DNA from 3 places in the Arthrobacter caoxuetaonis genome. Region 1 is predicted to be linked to each of the others. Evidence: riboswitches for the same ligand, from Rfam matches in the RefSeq annotation. Region 1 holds a riboswitch; each other region holds the start of a gene.
The links. A riboswitch is a leader RNA that binds a small molecule or an ion and turns the genes downstream of it on or off. The one in region 1 is predicted to bind S-adenosylmethionine.
Positions count from the first base shown of each region.

Region 2: another riboswitch for S-adenosylmethionine. It lies ahead of NF551_RS07885 (MetQ/NlpA family ABC transporter substrate-binding protein); the one in region 1 lies ahead of NF551_RS05555 (bifunctional o-acetylhomoserine/o-acetylserine sulfhydrylase).
Region 3: another riboswitch for S-adenosylmethionine. It lies ahead of NF551_RS09245 (flavin reductase family protein); the one in region 1 lies ahead of NF551_RS05555 (bifunctional o-acetylhomoserine/o-acetylserine sulfhydrylase).

Region 1 covers NZ_CP099466.1:1,233,147-1,238,566, reverse strand. Annotated here, with positions in the region: gene NF551_RS05565 (DUF3995 domain-containing protein) at 1-392, opposite strand, end outside; gene metX (homoserine O-acetyltransferase MetX) at 431-1,567, opposite strand; gene NF551_RS05555 (bifunctional o-acetylhomoserine/o-acetylserine sulfhydrylase) at 1,564-2,880, opposite strand; SAM riboswitch class IV at 2,948-3,065, opposite strand; gene NF551_RS05550 (VOC family protein) at 3,212-3,853, shown strand; gene NF551_RS05545 (hypothetical protein) at 4,421-5,146, shown strand; gene NF551_RS05540 (glycoside hydrolase family 2 protein) at 5,273-5,420, opposite strand, start outside.
Region 2 covers NZ_CP099466.1:1,718,752-1,724,171, reverse strand. Annotated here, with positions in the region: gene NF551_RS07895 (methionine ABC transporter permease) at 1-479, opposite strand, end outside; gene NF551_RS07890 (methionine ABC transporter ATP-binding protein) at 481-1,509, opposite strand; gene NF551_RS07885 (MetQ/NlpA family ABC transporter substrate-binding protein) at 1,582-2,457, opposite strand; SAM riboswitch class IV at 2,536-2,653, opposite strand; gene NF551_RS07880 (macrolide 2'-phosphotransferase) at 2,802-3,701, shown strand; gene NF551_RS07875 (hypothetical protein) at 3,703-4,188, opposite strand; gene NF551_RS07870 (sensor histidine kinase) at 4,261-5,420, opposite strand, start outside.
Region 3 covers NZ_CP099466.1:2,023,207-2,028,626, forward strand. Annotated here, with positions in the region: gene NF551_RS09225 (replication-associated recombination protein A) at 1-918, opposite strand, end outside; gene NF551_RS09230 (PhzF family phenazine biosynthesis protein) at 1,000-1,836, opposite strand; gene NF551_RS09235 (MFS transporter) at 1,889-2,257, shown strand; partial or broken gene NF551_RS09240 (MFS transporter) at 2,297-2,602, shown strand; SAM riboswitch class IV at 2,703-2,822, shown strand; gene NF551_RS09245 (flavin reductase family protein) at 2,871-3,377, shown strand; gene NF551_RS09250 (ATP-binding protein) at 3,465-4,583, shown strand; gene aspS (aspartate--tRNA ligase) at 4,657-5,420, opposite strand, start outside.

The DNA.
Region 1 (5,420 bases):
TCGGGGTCCGCCGGAATCCAGCCGGCCAGGACCGCCGCTGCAGCGGCCGTATTGACGCCTCCGTAAACCACCAGACCGGCGCCTCCTATCCAGCTGAGGACCCGGATCACGCCGGGGAACGGAAACCGGCCATAGGCTGCTGCCAGCGGTATCACGGCTGCCGCAGCCTTCAGCAGCGCCGTCCCGGCGAGCAGCAGTGCTGCTTGCAGCGGCACGTCCTTTGCCGCCTGCACGGCGAACTGTCCCACCGTGGCGAGCAGCCAGCGCCCGCCGAGTGCCCAATACAGGCTGAACCCGGCATGGATCAGGCCGAGGGTGCAGGCAGCCCAGAGGAAGAACCGGCCCCGGGCGGGCCGGGTCCGGTGCCGGCGCTGCGAGATGCTTCTGCGCATCCTTTTATGGTGCCAGCATGCCGCGCCGGCATCGCTGCTTAGGCGAAGAAGTCCCGCTCCAGGACGTCCTTGAGCTGCAGGATGTCAGTCAGGAACCCGTCGTGGCCTATCGGTGCGCTGATAACGTGCACGCTGTTGTCTCCGGGCAGCGCCGCGGCCAGTTCATGGGACTGTTCCGGGAAGTACAGCCGGTCCGAATCCACGGCTGCCACGAGGAACTGTGCCTGCGTGGCCGCGAGCGCTTCGGCGAGGCTGCCGCGGCCGCGGGCGACGTCGTGGCTCATCAGCGCCTCGGTGAGGATGACGTAGCTGTTGGCGTCGAACCGGTCCGCCAGTTTCCGGCCCTGATGGTCCAGATAGCTCTCCACCTGGTAGCGGCCGCGGCCGGCTGGAAGGGCAGCACCCAGCGGATCCTCTCCCGGCTGCGGCGTCCTGCCGAACCGGTATTGAAGTTCAGCCTCTGAGCGGTAGGTGATGTGCGCGATCCTGCGTGCCAGACCGAGTCCGGCGAGCGGAGCGCAACCGTTGTAGTAATCCCCGCCGTTGTAGTCCGGGTCCAGCCTGATGGCTTCGATCTGGGCCTGGGCAAAGGCAATCTGCTCCCCCGTGCTCGCCGCCGTCGCCGCGATCACCGCGCACCGTGCCACCCGGTCAGGTTCAGTCACTGCCCACTCCAGCGCGCGTGCTCCGCCCAGCGATCCGCCCAGCACCGTGTGCCAGCGGCGGATGCCCAGCTGGTCCGCCAGCCGCGCCTCGGCGCGAACCGAGTCCCGGATGGTGACGAACGGGAAACGGGATCCCCAGGGCAGTCCGTGGGGATCCGCCGACGCCGGGCCGGTGGAGCCGTAGCAGCCGCCAACCATGTTGATGGAGACCACGAAGAAACGATCGGTGTCCACGGTCCGCCCCGGCCCCACGAGGCCGTCCCACCAGCCCGGTTCCTCGGTGCTGCCCTGCGCCACGTGGGTACTGCCGGTGAGGGCATGCGGAATCAGGACGGCGTTGGAGGCGTCACCGTTCAGGCGGCCCCAGGTTTCGTAGCCCAGGACGACGTCGGGCAAGCGCCCTCCGGTCTCCAGTTCGAGTTCACCGATCGAGGCGTACTGCAGCACCCCGTCGAGAGTGTGGACGGGGTGCTGCGCTGCGGGTGGATACGTTGTCACGCTGTACTTCATGCTCCCTTGGCGGCGCGGAATCCGGCATCGAGGTCCGCGATGATGTCATCCACGTGCTCCAGCCCGACCGAGAGCCGCACCAGGCCCGGACTGACTCCCGCTGCCGCCTGGGCCTCCGCCCCCAGCTGGCTGTGGGTGGTCGACGCCGGATGGATCACCAGCGAGCGTACGTCGCCGACGTTCGCCACGTGCGAGTGCAGCTGGAGCGCATCGACGAAGCGCTTGCCCGCTTCAACGCCGCCGTCGATTTCAAAGGACACGATCGCACCGGTGCCGCGCGGCCCGTACTTGCGCCCGCGTTCGTACCACGGGCTGGACTCCAGGCCTGCGTACGCGACGGAAAGGACGTCGTCGTGCGCCTCCAGCCATTCCGCGACGGCGACGGCGTTCTCCACGTGCCGCTCCAGCCGGAGGCTGAGGGTTTCCAGGCCCTGGCCGATCAGGAAAGCGTTGAACGGAGATACTGCCGAGCCGAGGTCGCGCAGCAGCTGGACCCGTGCCTTGAGGATGAACGCCAGGTTGGCGCCCAGTGCACCGTTGACCCCGAGGTCCCGGGCATACACCAGGCCGTTGTAGCTCTCATCAGGGGTGTTGAAGCCGGGGAACTTTTCCGGATCGGCGGCAAAGTCGAAGTTGCCGGAGTCCACGATCACGCCGGCCATCGCGGTGCCGTGCCCGCCGAGATACTTGGTGGCGGAGTGCACCACGATGTCCGCTCCCCATTCGATGGGACGGATGAGATACGGGGTGGACAGGGTGTTGTCCACGATCAGGGGAATGCCCGCCTCATGCGCGACAGCGGAGAGTCCTTCCAGGTCCAGGACGTCTTGGCGCGGATTGGAGACGACTTCACCGAAGAAGGCCTTGGTGTTGGGCTGTACGGCTTCGCGCCACTGGTCCAGGTTGTCCGGGTCGGCGACGAAGGTGACGTCGATGCCGAACTTCTTCAGCGTGTGCTTGAAGAGGTTATAGGTTCCGCCGTACAGGCTGGGGCTGGCCACAATGTGGTCCCCTGCCTGGGCCAGGTTGAGGATCGCATAGGTTTCCGCGGCCTGCCCGGAGGCAAGCAGCAAGGCCCCAACACCTCCTTCCAGGGAGGCGATGCGGTTCTCCACTGCTTCCTGCGTGGGGTTGCCGATCCGGGTGTAGATCGGAGCCAGCTCTGCGAGCGCAAAACGGTTCGCTGCAGCTTCCGCGCTGGGGAAAACGAAGGACGTCGTTTGGTAGATGGGAAGGGCACGGGCGCCGGTGGTGGCGTCGGGCTCCTGTCCTGCATGGATCTGGCGGGTTTCGAATGACCAGTTGGCAGACATGTTGCTCCCTTAATGACCAGGGGCCCCACAGGTACCGATGCCGGAAGAACTCCGGTACCAGACGTGTGGCCCGCGCTTGCCGGACACCCTTTGTGGTGTCCAGCCAGGTCTTCACCCGGGGCACCCCACCGCGGTTGGAGGGTTGCCGGCCAGCAAGCCGGGGCTATCTGCTGGCACTCATGACCTGTACCTATAGAACCAACGGAGCCGGAGTTGCGCAACCCATATGACGCAGCGTGAATCCGGGAAAAATCCGCTGATCCAGATACCTTTTGCCGAGCTAAGGCTTGCCTTGGTCGAGACACAGGTCACAACGTGCCAAGATGTTCGCATGCGCCTGGATCATGTTTCTTATGCCTGCGAATCCGACGGCCTGCTGGCCACCACGGAACGTATTGCTTCTGCCCTTGGAACCGACTTCGTCAAGGGCGGGGTGCACCCCCGCTTTGGCACCCGGAACATGATCATTCCGCTGGCTAACCACCAGTATCTGGAAGTGGTTGAGGTCCTGAACCATCCCGCTTCCGACAAGGCACCCTTCGGCCAGGCCGTCCGTGCACGCTCCGAGGCAGGCGGCGGCTGGATGGGATGGTGCGTCGCCGTGGAGGACCTCGCACCCTTCGAAGAACGGCTCGGCCGCTCCGCCGTCCCCGGAAACCGCAAGTTCCCCGACGGCCAGGAACTGACCTGGCAGCAGATCGGCATCAATGGCCTGATCGCCGACCCGCAGGTCCCGTACATGCTCCGCTGGGATGAGGACAAGGCGGACCTGCACCCCTCCCGTGCCTTTGCCGGCACGGTCTCCCTTGAATCCCTCACGATTGCCGGCTCCGCCCAGCGCGTCACCGAGTGGCTCGGCCAGCCGGTGGAGAAGCCGCTCGACGGCCTTGACGTCACCTGGGTCTCCCCCAAGGGAACCCCCGGCATCATGTCTGTGACGTTCGGGACTGACAAGGGTCTCGTCGAGATCTAGGTTCCGCTGCTTCGAGGTCCGTCTGGGGCGTCGAGGCCGGATTCGTGTGTTTCGAGGCCGGGATTTCACTGCGTTTCGGGGTTTCGCTGCACTATGTCCCCCAAAACACTGTACTCGGGGAAAACGCTGCACCCTGTGACACGATTTCGCTGCGTTCCGGGTCTTTCTGGCCATCCGGGGAAAATACTGCTTGGCGCCGTGCCCAGATTCTCCCCTAACGGACGATTCCGCCCTCAACGCAGTCTTTCTGCCGATGACCACCTGCTGCTAAGGCCTGACCTTTTCCACAGATCAGCAACTGGTTCCCGCGGTTGACCCGCAGCATTCGAAGCTGGATCCATGTGCGCAAACCTGCTTTACTCCGTCGATGCCGATCGTGATGGGCCCGGACGCCGTTCCCTTGCGCTTCGGTGCACCACGGGTGAGCTGGTCCGGATCAGGCCCGGTGTCTATTTGGATGGACAGTCCTGGGCGGGGCTTAGCCCCTGGGAGCGCGAGCGCCTGAGACTTGCGGCGGCCGTACAATCCGGAAGGACTCGACGGGTCCTCATCCAGCAGTCGGCGGCAGTGATCTGGGGAATTCCGACGATCGGAACGCCGCTTGAGGTCATGCTGCTGGCTTTGCCTCCCGTCAACGGCCACCGCCGCGGTGACCTCCGCTGGGCTCGAAGACGCCTGTTGGAGCCGCTGACTACGGTCGACGGACTGCCCGTCACTTCCAAGGCACAAACCGTCCTTGATATGGCTGCCTACCTGCCTTTCGAGCAAGCAGTTCCGGCAATGGACCACGTCATCCGCCCCGACCGGCGGCGAGGTCTCCAGGCCCTGGAGAAGGACGCCCTGCGGCAGCTGGCGCAGGGCCTGCCTACACAGGCCAAGCGTGTGAGAGCGATGCGCGTCATCACGTTCGCCGATGAGAGGTCCGAATCTCCCGGCGAGTCCTATTCCCGCGCCGTCATCCACCGCAATGGCTTCCCCGCTCCGGAGCTGCAGCAGAGTTTTCATTCTCCTGGCGGACGTCTGCTTGGACGCACGGATTTCTTCTGGAAGCAGCAGGAACTCGTTGGCGAATTCGACGGCGCAGTGAAGTACGGAAAGACTCAGACAGATGGCGGGACTCAGCCCGAACATGCCTTGCTGCAGGAAAAGCGGCGCGAGGACGCAATCCGGGCCACAGGCGTAGGGTTTCTCCGCTGGAGCTGGTCCGAGGTGTTCAAACCCGCGGGCGCCCCGGACGGTCTGGTCCAGGCGTTACTCCGAGCCGGCCTTCCACAACTGCGCCCACGCGCCTAGACAGGCTGGCGCGAGGACGCAATCCGGGCCACAGGCGTAGGGTTTCTCCGCTGGAGCTGGTCCGAGGTGTTCAAACCCGCGGGCGCCCCGGCCGGCCTGGTCCAGGCATCACTCCGGCTCTCAGGTTCACAAAGCCGACCCAGCCGCCAAAAGCTCAGAGTTCAGTTCACGGACGACGGCCGGATCCACCTTCAGCACCCGGCGGTCGTAGGTGAGCAGGCCGTTGACCTCATCCTCGACGTCGGTGAGCTGGGTGTAGACGCTGGCAGCGAGG
Region 2 (5,420 bases), 490 kb from region 1:
ACGAGGGCCACGAAGATGTAGGTGTAGCCCAGGATCAGCGGACCAAGTGCCTCCGGAATGAGGATCGTGAAGATGATCCGCCGCCGCCCGGCACCGATGGACCGCGCTGCCTCGATGACTCCGGGCTGCACGGTGAGCAGGTTCTGCTCCACGATGCGGCTGATGCCGAATGCTGCGGCCAGCGACAGCGTGAAGATGATCGCGTTGTTGCCGATCCCGCTGCCGGTGACGGAGCGGGCCAGTGGCTGGGCCGCGGCCAGGAAAATGATGAAGGGGATGGGCCGGAAGATGTTCACGAGGACGTTCAGCGTGCCGAACACCGCACGGTTCGCCAGCAGCGCCCCCTGGCGCGTCGTGTAGAGGCCCATGCCGATCAGCAGTCCGCCGATTCCGCCGAACAGGAGGCTCAGGCCCACGATGTAGAGGGTCTCTCCGATAGCAGTCCACAGCTGCGGGGTCAGGGGTATGAGGTCTTCCATGTCAGTTCAGCTCCGTCACTTTGATGCCGTGCCCGACGGCGGCAAGGGCGCCGTCGATCGCCTGGTCGGCGCCCTTGAGCGCCAGCGTCAGGTGGCCGAACGCGCGGCCGGAAATGTCATTGATGCCGCCGTAGACCAGTTCGAACTCCACTCCGGCGGCTGCCAGTTCAACGAACACGTCCGACTGGGACGCGCCGCCGTCCCGGAAGGACAGAGTGACCATTCTTCCCTCGTGCCTGTTTCGCAGCGTCGCCAGGTCGGCCGCTGAAGGAACGCCCCGGACCACAGTGGAAACGAACTTCCGTGAGGATTCCTCGCGGGGGTTGGAAAACACCTCGAACACTTCACCCTGTTCCACGATCCGTCCTCCGTCCATGACGGCGACCTTGGTGGCCAGGTTCTTGATGACGTCCATTTCGTGGGTAATCACCACAATCGTGATGCCCAGCTCGCGATTCACCCGGCGCAGCAGTTCCAAGACCTCATGCGTGGTCTCCGGGTCAAGGGCCGACGTGGCTTCGTCTGCGAGGAGGATCTTGGGCGACGCTGCCAGGGCGCGGGCAATGCCCACGCGCTGCTTTTGCCCGCCGGAGAGCTGCTCCGGGAAGTTGTCCGCCTTGTCCGTGAGTCCCACGAAGTCCAGGAGCTCGGCGGTCCGTGCGGCAATTTCAGCCCTGCTCCGGCCCGCTACCCGCAGCGGATAGGCCACGTTGTTGCGGACGGTTTTGGAGTTAAAGAGGTTGAACTGCTGGAAGATCATCCCGATGTCCAGGCGCAGCTGCCGCAGCTGCCGCTCCGGGACGCCCGTGACCTGCCGGCCGTCGACCGTGATGTCGCCGGAGGTTGCAGTCTCCAGCGCGTTGATCAACCGGACCAGGGTGCTTTTTCCCGCTCCGGAGTAGCCGATGATTCCGTAGATTTCGCCGGCTTCGATCTCCAGGTTGATGTCCCGCAGCGCCGTGACCGGCTCTTCGCCCCGGCGGGCGGGCGGGTAGGTCTTGGAGACATTCCGCAGTGTGATGAGTGGCATGGTTTCCCTTGCAGAACGAGCGTCCCGGGTCCGGCCGCAGCCGGACCCGGGACGCGGTGGAACGGGCAGGAACTAGTCCAGGTTTTCGATGTCCTGCTGGACCTCGGCGAGCGAATCGCGCAGGTCCTGGACCGGGACCTTCAGGAATTCGGCGGTGTTGCCTGAAGCCTTCTGGACACCGTCCTGGACTGCCTGCGTTTCCTGGTAGATCTGCACGAGCTTGAGGTAGGTCTCGTTCTCCTCCTCGCCGGCACGCGCTGCGAAGATGTTGACGTACGGGATGGCCTTGGGATCCGACGGATCGTCCTGGGCAATGGCGTCTTCGGCCTTGAGGCCCGCGTCTTCGACGAAGTCGTTGTTGACGATCGCTGCTGCGACGTCGGGAAGCGACGTGGGGGTCAGGGAAGCCTCAAGGGTGGTCACCTTGACCTTTGACTTGGCTTCGTCGAGGTCGTCAAGGGTCGCGAAGACGCTGCCGCCGTCCTTGAGGCTGACCAGCCCGGCTGACTGCAGCACCAGCAAGCCGCGGGCCAGGTTGCTTTCGTCGTTGGGCACCGCCACCGTCGAGCCCTCGGGGATGTCTTCCACCGAGTCGTACTGGGTGGAGTACAGGCCCAGCGGGTAGATGGCCGTGGAGCCAATCGGTGTGAGGTCTGCGCCGCTGGCAACGTTGTAGCGGGCCAGGTAGATGATGTGCTGGAACTGGTTCAGGTCCAGTTCGCCCTCGGTCAGTGCCGGGTTCGGCTGCGTGTACTCGGCAAAGTCAACGATTTCGACGTCGATGCCTTCCGCCTTCGCGGCCTCGGTGTAGGTGGCCCAGTACGGATCGCTGGCTCCAACCACGCCGATCTTCACAGTGCCTTCGTCCCCGGAGGCTGAGCCGCAGGCGGCCATCGTCAGTGCCAGGAGCGGGGCGGCTGCAATCGCCAGGATTCTGCTGAGTTTCATGGTGTGGCTCTTCTCCCAAAAGGGTCCGCGGCGCTCCGCGGACAAGGTGGAGGCGCAGGCCGCTGGAGGGCAGTGCCGGCGCCGTACTTGCCTCGCGGAAAGTCTCCGCCGAGGCCGAATCATCACCTGGAGCACCCCGCTACGACGAGAGGGTTGCTGTCCAGCCGGCCAGGGCCATTGGCTGGAACTCTTGATTCCGTCCCTAGGCTAGGAACATCTGGGCCACGTAACCAAAACGCGCCTGCTTTATGACGACTTATGCAGTGGCACATGACATCCTGCGTAACAGGACGTCACGGAACCAGCCCCGGGCGGGGCCTTGTAAACCGGGAGAAAAGGAAGCCATGAGCGAAGCGCGGGATCTGACGGCAGCCGATATATGCACTCTGGCAGCACGGCACGGACTCGCCCTGGAACCAGGCACCGTCCGTTTCAACGAAGCCGGACTGGATTACCGGGTCGCTTTCGCCTCCGCACCGGACGGCGGGGACTGGGTACTTCGGATCCCACGGCGCGCGGACGTTGCCGCCGGCCAGGAACGCGAGCAGGCGATCCTTGATTTCGTGCGTCCGCGCCTTCCTGCAGCGGTTCCGGAATGGAAGATCCAGAGTTCGGACCTCATTGCCTATCCCCTGCTTCCGGGCAGCCCGGGGCTCACGGTGGACCGGGACAACCAGCCCGAATGGCACTTTGACCCGTCGGATCCGACGTACCTCCACTCCCTGGCCGGATTGATCGCGTCGCTGCACGGGATGGACGCGGCGGCCGCGGCCGCCGCGGGCATCCCGGCCGAGACTCCCGACGGCGTCCGCCGGCACTGGTCGAAGGTACTGGAACAGGTGCGCGCCGAGTTCCGCATCGCCCCGGAGCTGCTGGCCGGCTGGGAACAGTGGCTGGCCGATGACCGGCTTTGGCCGCAGCGGACGGTGCTGACCCATGGGGAGCTGTATCCCGCGCATCTGCTGCTCGATGACGCCAAACGGATCGTCTCCGTATTGGACTGGACCACGGCGAAGGTGAGTGACCCGGCCCTGGAGTTTATGTACGTGCACCTCATCTCGCCGGGTTCCCTCGACGACGTGGTCCGCTGGTACCAGGACGCGACAGGGCTCACCGAGCCGCACCTTGCCGAACGGTGCACGGCGCTGATAGCGGCCGGCCCGTTGAACTACGCGCTGTTTGCCCTCGCATCCGGCGAACCCGCGCACCGCGAGACAGCCTCCGCGCAGCTGCTGCCGTCCTAAGTCAGGACTGTTCCGCCGGAGTCTCTGATTCCTCAGGCGCGTCGCCGTCCTCGGGGGCGTCGCCGTGGTGGCCGCCGCGGCCGTGGCCTCCGCCCTTGCCGCGGTCGCCGTCCCGATCTTCCCGATCACCGCGGTCACCGCCATCGGCCCCGTCGTCGTGCTGTCCGTCTTCCCGGCCTTCGTCGGCCTGGCCGTCAGCATTCTCCTTGCCGGGCTTCGGATCATCCCCGTCCTGGGTGTCCTGCCGATCCGGCCGGGCTTCGTCACTGCCGCCGTCGCGCTCCTGGGCGTCTTCGGGCCCGCGCCGTTCCCGGTCGCCGCCGCGGCCCTGGTCCTGGCCCTGCTCCTGTTCGGACGTCACCGATGCAGTCTCCATATTGTCCCCAACGGCCATACCCGTGAAGAACGTTCCGGCGAGCAGGCCGGCGGCGGCCAGACCGCTGGCGGTCCAGATGATGACCTTCTTCGCTTTGCTCCCAATCGCCACGATTGGTGACACCTCCCTTGAGTTTGGATATTCCTACGCCATCTATCCAACGCCGCGATTCTTCGAGGATTCTTAGAAGCCCCGTGCGGATAGGGGCAGCCGCACCACCAGGACGGCGCCATGGCCTGTTTCCGGTTCAGCGCTGACTGATCCGCCGAACCGTGCGGCGATTTCTGCGACCAGCGCAAGGCCCAGGCCGTAGTGCCGGGTGTGCCCTGCCGGGGCCGGGCGTACCGAGGAGAAGCGGTCGAACAGTGCTCCGGCGAGCTCCGGCGGCAGCCCCGGGCCGTCGTCTGCCACCGTGACCACGGCGTCGCGGTTCCGCGCGGCTACGGAGACGGTAACTTCCGTCCGCCCGAAATCCAGAGCGTTGGACAACAGCGCGGTGAAGACCCGTTGAAGTGCCGCTTCGTTGCCCAGGACAGGCACCGGCACGTCCGGCAGTTGGGCGTGCAGGGCAAGGCCCCGGTCGGAAAAGGCGGGGCCGAAGGCGGCGGCTGTCTGCCGGGCAACGGCTGCCAGATCCACCTCTTCCAGCGTCCCGGGCTTTCGCGGATCCGCGGCAACCAGCAGGTCGTCCAGGATTCCGGTGAGGACCCCTGCGTCTGCCACCACCTCATCCAGCCCCTGAATGAGGCGGTCCAGCTCCCCGGGAGACGCTCCGCCTGCCTGCCCCGCGGCGCGCCGGCGCAGCAGCTGGGCCCGGGTGCTCAGCAGGGTCAGCGGCGTGCGCAGTTCATGGCTGGCGTCAGAGACGAACCTGCGCTGCAGCTCGAGGGCCCGGGCCAGCGGGCGCATGGCAGCCCGCGCGGCCAGAACTGAAAACAGTGCCGCCACCGCTGCCGAACACACCACGGCCGCTATCAGCGCGAATAACAGGCGGTTCAGCTGGTTCCGTGTTTCCTGCGTATCCACGGCGGCCTGGACAACCCGGCCGCGCCTCTCCTGCGCCGTCAGCACGCGGTAGGTTGTGCCGTCTGCCTCCACGGTTTCTTCGATGCTGCCTGCTCCTGCCGCAACGGCCGACAGCGAGCTGGCCACAGGCAGGCCCGAAGGCACGTCCCGCGAGACTTCCAGCCTGCCGCGGTTCAAGACCGCCAGGAAAACGTCCAGCGGGGCATCACGCGGGTTATCCAGTTCGACGGCGGCCTCCAGCCGCTGCTGGAGGGCTTCCTCACTCCCGGCGGCGGCGAGGTAGTAGACGACGGCGCCGGCCAGCGAGAGCAGCACCA
Region 3 (5,420 bases), 790 kb from region 1:
GGCCAGGTAGTGCAGGGCGGCGTCGACGTCGGAGCCCCGCAGCGACTTAATGAAGGCACTGGTGACGTCGTAGTGCTGGTCCCCCGCGCGGTCATAGCGCAGGGCCGCGACGTCCAGGGCCTGTTCGGCATGCTCAAGGAGGACGGCAGGAACCTCCACGTCCGGATCACGTTCGGAATAGGCGACGCCGGCTGCGGCTTCCAGCGCGGTCAGCCCGCGCCGGGCGTCCCCGGCCGCGAGGCGGACCAGGTGCTCGAGTGCTTCGTCGCTGAGCTCCACCCGGCCGGCGAGGCCGCGTTCATCCTTGACGGCGCGGACCAGCAGGCCCGCGATGTCTTCTTCGGTGAGCGGCTTGAGCGTCAGGAGCAGTGACCGGGAGAGCAGCGGGGAAACAACGGAGAAGGACGGGTTCTCCGTGGTCGCCGCGATCAGGACCACCCAGCGGTTCTCCACCCCGGGCAGCAGCGCATCCTGCTGTGCCTTGTTGAAGCGGTGGATCTCGTCGAGGAAGAGCACGGTTGTGACGCCGTGCAGGTCCCTGGATGTCAGGGCCTCATCCATGACCCGGCGGACGTCCTTCACGCCGGAGGTGATTGCCGAGAGCTCCACGAATTTGCGGCCCGGGCCGCGGGCGACCACGTGGGCAAGTGTGGTCTTGCCGGTTCCCGGAGGGCCCCAGAGCATGACCGAGGACGGGCCCGCCGGTCCGCCCTGCGGCGCTTCGGCAAGGGTCCGCAGCGGTGATCCAGGGGTGAGCAGGTGCTGCTGGCCCACCACCTCATCCAGGCTGCGGGGGCGCATGCGTACCGCCAGGGGGCTGCGCGGGCGCTGCCGGGCCCCGTCGTCGTCCCGTTCCCCGGCCGCGTCGCCGCCGTCCCCGGGGTCCTGGTCCTCATCGCTGCTGAACAAGTCATTCACGCTTCAAGGCTACCGCCCCGCCGAGAGGCCACTTACGGCTCTTTTCAGCGCTGAAACGAGCCGTAACTGGCCTCTCGCGGGTCAGAGCGTGACGGAACCGTCGATGCAGGTGACCGACTCGCCGCCGATCCAGATCCGGCCCTCCCGGGTGAACACCCGCACCAGGCCGGAACGGTGGACGGCTGTGCCCTGGGTGACGGTGTAGCGTTCTTCGGCGATGCCCTGGCCGATCAGCCATTGGGCCAGGCCTGCGTTGAGGCTGCCCGTGACCGGGTCCTCCGAGACACCCAGGCCGGGCGCGAAGGCACGTACCTCGAAGTCCGTCTCCGCCGATTCGGGCTGCGGGCCTATAACCCCCACCCGGAGGCCGCCAATCGCTGCATGGTCCGGCGTCAGCGACAGCACCGTTTCGGCGTCAGGGAGCAGCAGTCCCAGCCAGCCCGGACCGTTGTCCACCCACTGGTGGCCCTTGACCTGGTCCGGCCGCAGGCCCAGGGCGGCTGTGACCCTGGCCAGAATGTCCTCTTCCACGGGTCCGGTGCGGATCAGGCGGGGCGCCGCGAACGCAGCGAGGCCGGCATTGACGCGCAGGGGAACCAGGCCGATTCCACATTCCTGGACCACGAGGCCCGGTTTCATCGGGGTGTTTCCCGCTTCCGTCCAGGCGTGGCAGGTGCCCAGCGTAGGGTGCCCGGCAAACGGTATCTCCCCTCCGGGCGTGAAGATCCGGACCCGGTAGTCAGCCTCGTCCTGGATGGCCGGGAGCACGAAGGTCGTCTCCGACAGATTCGTCCAGCGGGCAAACTGCTGCATCTGCTCGTCGTCGAGGCCCTCCCCGTCCAGCACTACGGCAAGCGGGTTGCCCTGGTACGGCTTGTTGCCGAAGACGTCTACCTGTTTGAACCAGCGTTGTCTCATGCGGACACTGTAATGGCTGGCCGGGGCGGCACCGTTCCCATTCCCGTGTCCGTTGCTGGCTAGGATCGGCGCGGAAGCGATCGGGATCCTGGTCGCGGCCGAACTCCTTGTGTCGGTTGCCGCCCGTCCGGCAGCGGGCTGGCTGGCGGATAAGCGCCCGAGGACCGTCACCGCGGCGTCCGGCGCCCTGCTCTATGCCGTGAGCTGTCTCGGCTACACGCTGGCCGGTTCCTTGTCCGTTGCCTTCGGCGCAGCGATCCTCGGCGGTGTGGGCGGGGCCCTCTTCTGGGTGTCCATCCGCGCCCTTGCCGCAGAGTTCCCGGACCGTGACTCAGGTTCCATGGCTGGCCTGCTCTCTTCCGAAGCGTTTGGTCGTGCTGCTTTGCGCTCCGCGCAGGCGTCCGACGTCGCCGGAAGATGATCCCGGGCCGGTCCAGGACGCGCCGCCGCGCTCTGGGTACTCACCAGCGTTTCCTGGGCACTGCTGCTGCCGATGTACGGGGAAGTCGCCGCGGAACTGAACCCGCGCCGCCTCGGCCGGGCGATGAGCATCCTAGGAAACGCGGGCCTGCTCGGCGCGGCCATTGGTTCGCTGCTGGCGGGCTTCGTCTACGCCGGGGGCTCCTGGCTGGCAGCCTGCCTGGTCTTCGCTGCAGTTCTGCTGGCTGGAGGTGTGCTGGGACCGTTGGCGCTGGCGAAGATGGGCGTCCGGGACCGTCCCGGTTCGGCCGCGGCGGACACATCCCTGGAGCTGCTGCCGGAATAGCGCGCGCCCTAAGACAGCCCGTTACGAACTGTTGCGGCGTGTGTACGCCTCACAGCGCGGGTTTGCGCGCGGGATACCGCGCCCCTAGATTGGTAGCCAGAATCAAGAGTTCCAGCCAGAGGCCCTGGCCGGCTGGACGGCAACCCTCTCGCCGTAGCGGGGTGCTCCAGGTGACGATTCGGCCGTTCCGGTGGATCTCCCGGTCCGGCAAGTACAGCGCCGCATCCGGCTCCTTGCCGCAGGCTGCGCGTCAGGCAGAGGAATCTTCATGGCACTCGAAACCGATCTCCAGCCAAATGCACTGCGCCAGGCCTTTGGGCGCTTCCCGTCCGGAATCGCAGCACTCTGCGCCGAAGTTGACGGCGCCCCGCAGGGAATCGTGGCCTCCTCCTTTACTGTCGGGGTCTCCATGGATCCGCCCCTGGTGATGTTCGCCGTGCAGAACACCTCCCGTACCTGGCCGGTACTGCGTTCGGCGGGCCGGATCGGAGTCTCCGTCCTGGGTTCCGGGCACGACGGCGTCTGCCGCCAGATCGCTTCCCGCGACGGCGACCGCTTTGCCGGACTCGATCTGCACAACGCCGGTTCCGGCGCCCTGTTCCTCGACGAGGCAGCGCTCTGGTTGGAGACATCGGTGGAGAATGAGGTCCCGGCCGGGGACCACGCCGTCGTCCTGCTTCGGGTTCACGGCTATTCCGCCCACGGGGATGCCTATGAGCCGCTGGTCTTCCACGGTTCGGCGTTCCGCAATCTGGCTGTCCCTGCCTTCGCCTGACCAGCCTCAAACTCACAGAACTCATATAGACTCATCGAGCCCGCGCAAACTCACAAAGCACACAGCGACTCACAGGAGTCTGTCCGCATGGAAAACCCGTTCCGACCTTCCGCCGGGGCCACTCCCCCGCAAATCCTGGGACGGGAGGGCGTGCTGGATGAGTTCCAGTACGGACTCCGTTTGGGGTCCGGCGCCCCCGGCCTGCTGACGATCTTTACCGGTGCACGGGGCATCGGCAAGACCGTCATGCTCGGCGCCGCACATGACCTGGCCCGCGAAAGCGGCTGGGCTGTCATCTCCGAGACCGCCACGCCGGGATTCGTCGGCCGCATTGGCGAATCGATGCGCCGCCTGGCCGAGGAACTGGGGGACGGGCCCAAGACCCGCCGCATCACCGCCCTCGCAGCTGCCGGTTTCAGCATTACGACCCAGCTGCCGCCCGAACGGCAGGTCGCGTGGCGCGGTGTCGGGGAGGAACTGTTGACCCTCCTGGACGAACACCGCACCGGCCTCATCATCAGCGTGGACGAGATCCACGCCGCTGACCGAAGCGAGCTCGCGCAGCTTGCCGCCAGCGTGCAGCATTTCATCCAGGCCCGGCTGCCGATCGGACTGGTCTTCGCGGGGCTGCCAGCGGCAGTTTCGGATCTGCTGAACGAGGGCGTGGCGACGTTCCTGCGTCGGGCCGACAAGATCGACCTGCATGCCGCTGCTGTGCGGGAGGTTGAAGAGTCCTTTGCTTCGACCTTTGCCGGCGCCGACTTCCAGATCAGCCCCGATCTGGTGAGCCGTGCCGCACAGGCGACCGGCGGCTATCCGTTCCTGATCCAGCTGGTGGGCTACTTCCTCTGGCGGGAGGCGGAGACGCAGGCCGGCCACCTCGGAACGGATGCCGTCCAGCGGGCCATAGACGCAGCCCACCGGCGCAACGCGCGCACCGTCATTGAGGCAGCCCTGGCGACGGCGTCGGCCAAGGACCGGGAATTTCTCTCAGCCATGGCGGTGGATGACGGCCCGTCCCTGGCCGGCGACATCGGCCGCCGCCTTGGCGCGAAAACCAACCTGGTGGCCAACTACCGGTCCCGGCTGCTGGCAGCCGGACTTATCGAGTCCACCGGACACGGCAAAGTGGACTTCGCCATCCCGGGCCTGCGGCAGCACCTGCGCCGTCAGGCGGGCATGAGCGCTCCACCCGCCGAACCCTAAAAAGCACAGACGCTTAAAGCACAGAGCCCGGCCGCCTAAGTGGCGGCCGGGCCCTTATGCAGGCTGGGTCGGGCTAGGAAGCGGGAGCCTCGGCCGGCTTGTCCTGCTTCTTCTCCGGCTTGAAGTCGACGCCGGCTTCCTTGCGCTGCTGGGCACTGATCGGCGCCGGAGCGGAGGTCAGCGGATCGTAGCCGCCGCCGGACTTCGGGAAGGCGATGACGTCGCGGATCGAGTCGGCGCCGGCCAGCAGGGCCACCACACGGTCCCAGCCGAAGGCGATGCCGCCGTGCGGCGGAGCGCCGTACTTGAAGCCTTCGAGCAGGAAGCCGAACTGCTCCTGGGCGGTCTCCTCGGAGATGCCCATGACCTTGAACACGCGTTCCTGCACATCGCGCTGGTGGATACGGATGGAACCGCCGCCGATCTCATTGCCGTTGCAGACAATGTCGTAGGCGTAGGCCAGGGCCGAGCCGGGATCCGTATCGAAGGTGTCCATGAACTCGGGCTTCGGGGAGGTGAAGGCGTGGTGCACCGCAGTCCACTCGCCTTCGCCTGCGGCGACGTCACCGGCGGCAACGGCCGCGGCGGCGGGCTCGAACATCGGGGCGTCAACGATCCAGACGAAAGCCCAGTCCTTCGGATCGATGAGGCCGGTGCGGTGGCCGATTTCAACACGGGCAGCGCCAAGCAGGGCCCGCGCCGAGGACGCGTCGCCGGCGGCGAAGAAGATGCAGTCGCCGGGCTTGGCGCCGACCTTCTCTGCCAGGTTTTCGCGCTCGAAGTCGGTGAGGTTCTTGGCGACCGGTCCGGTGAGGGTTCCGTCTTCCTGAACCAGGA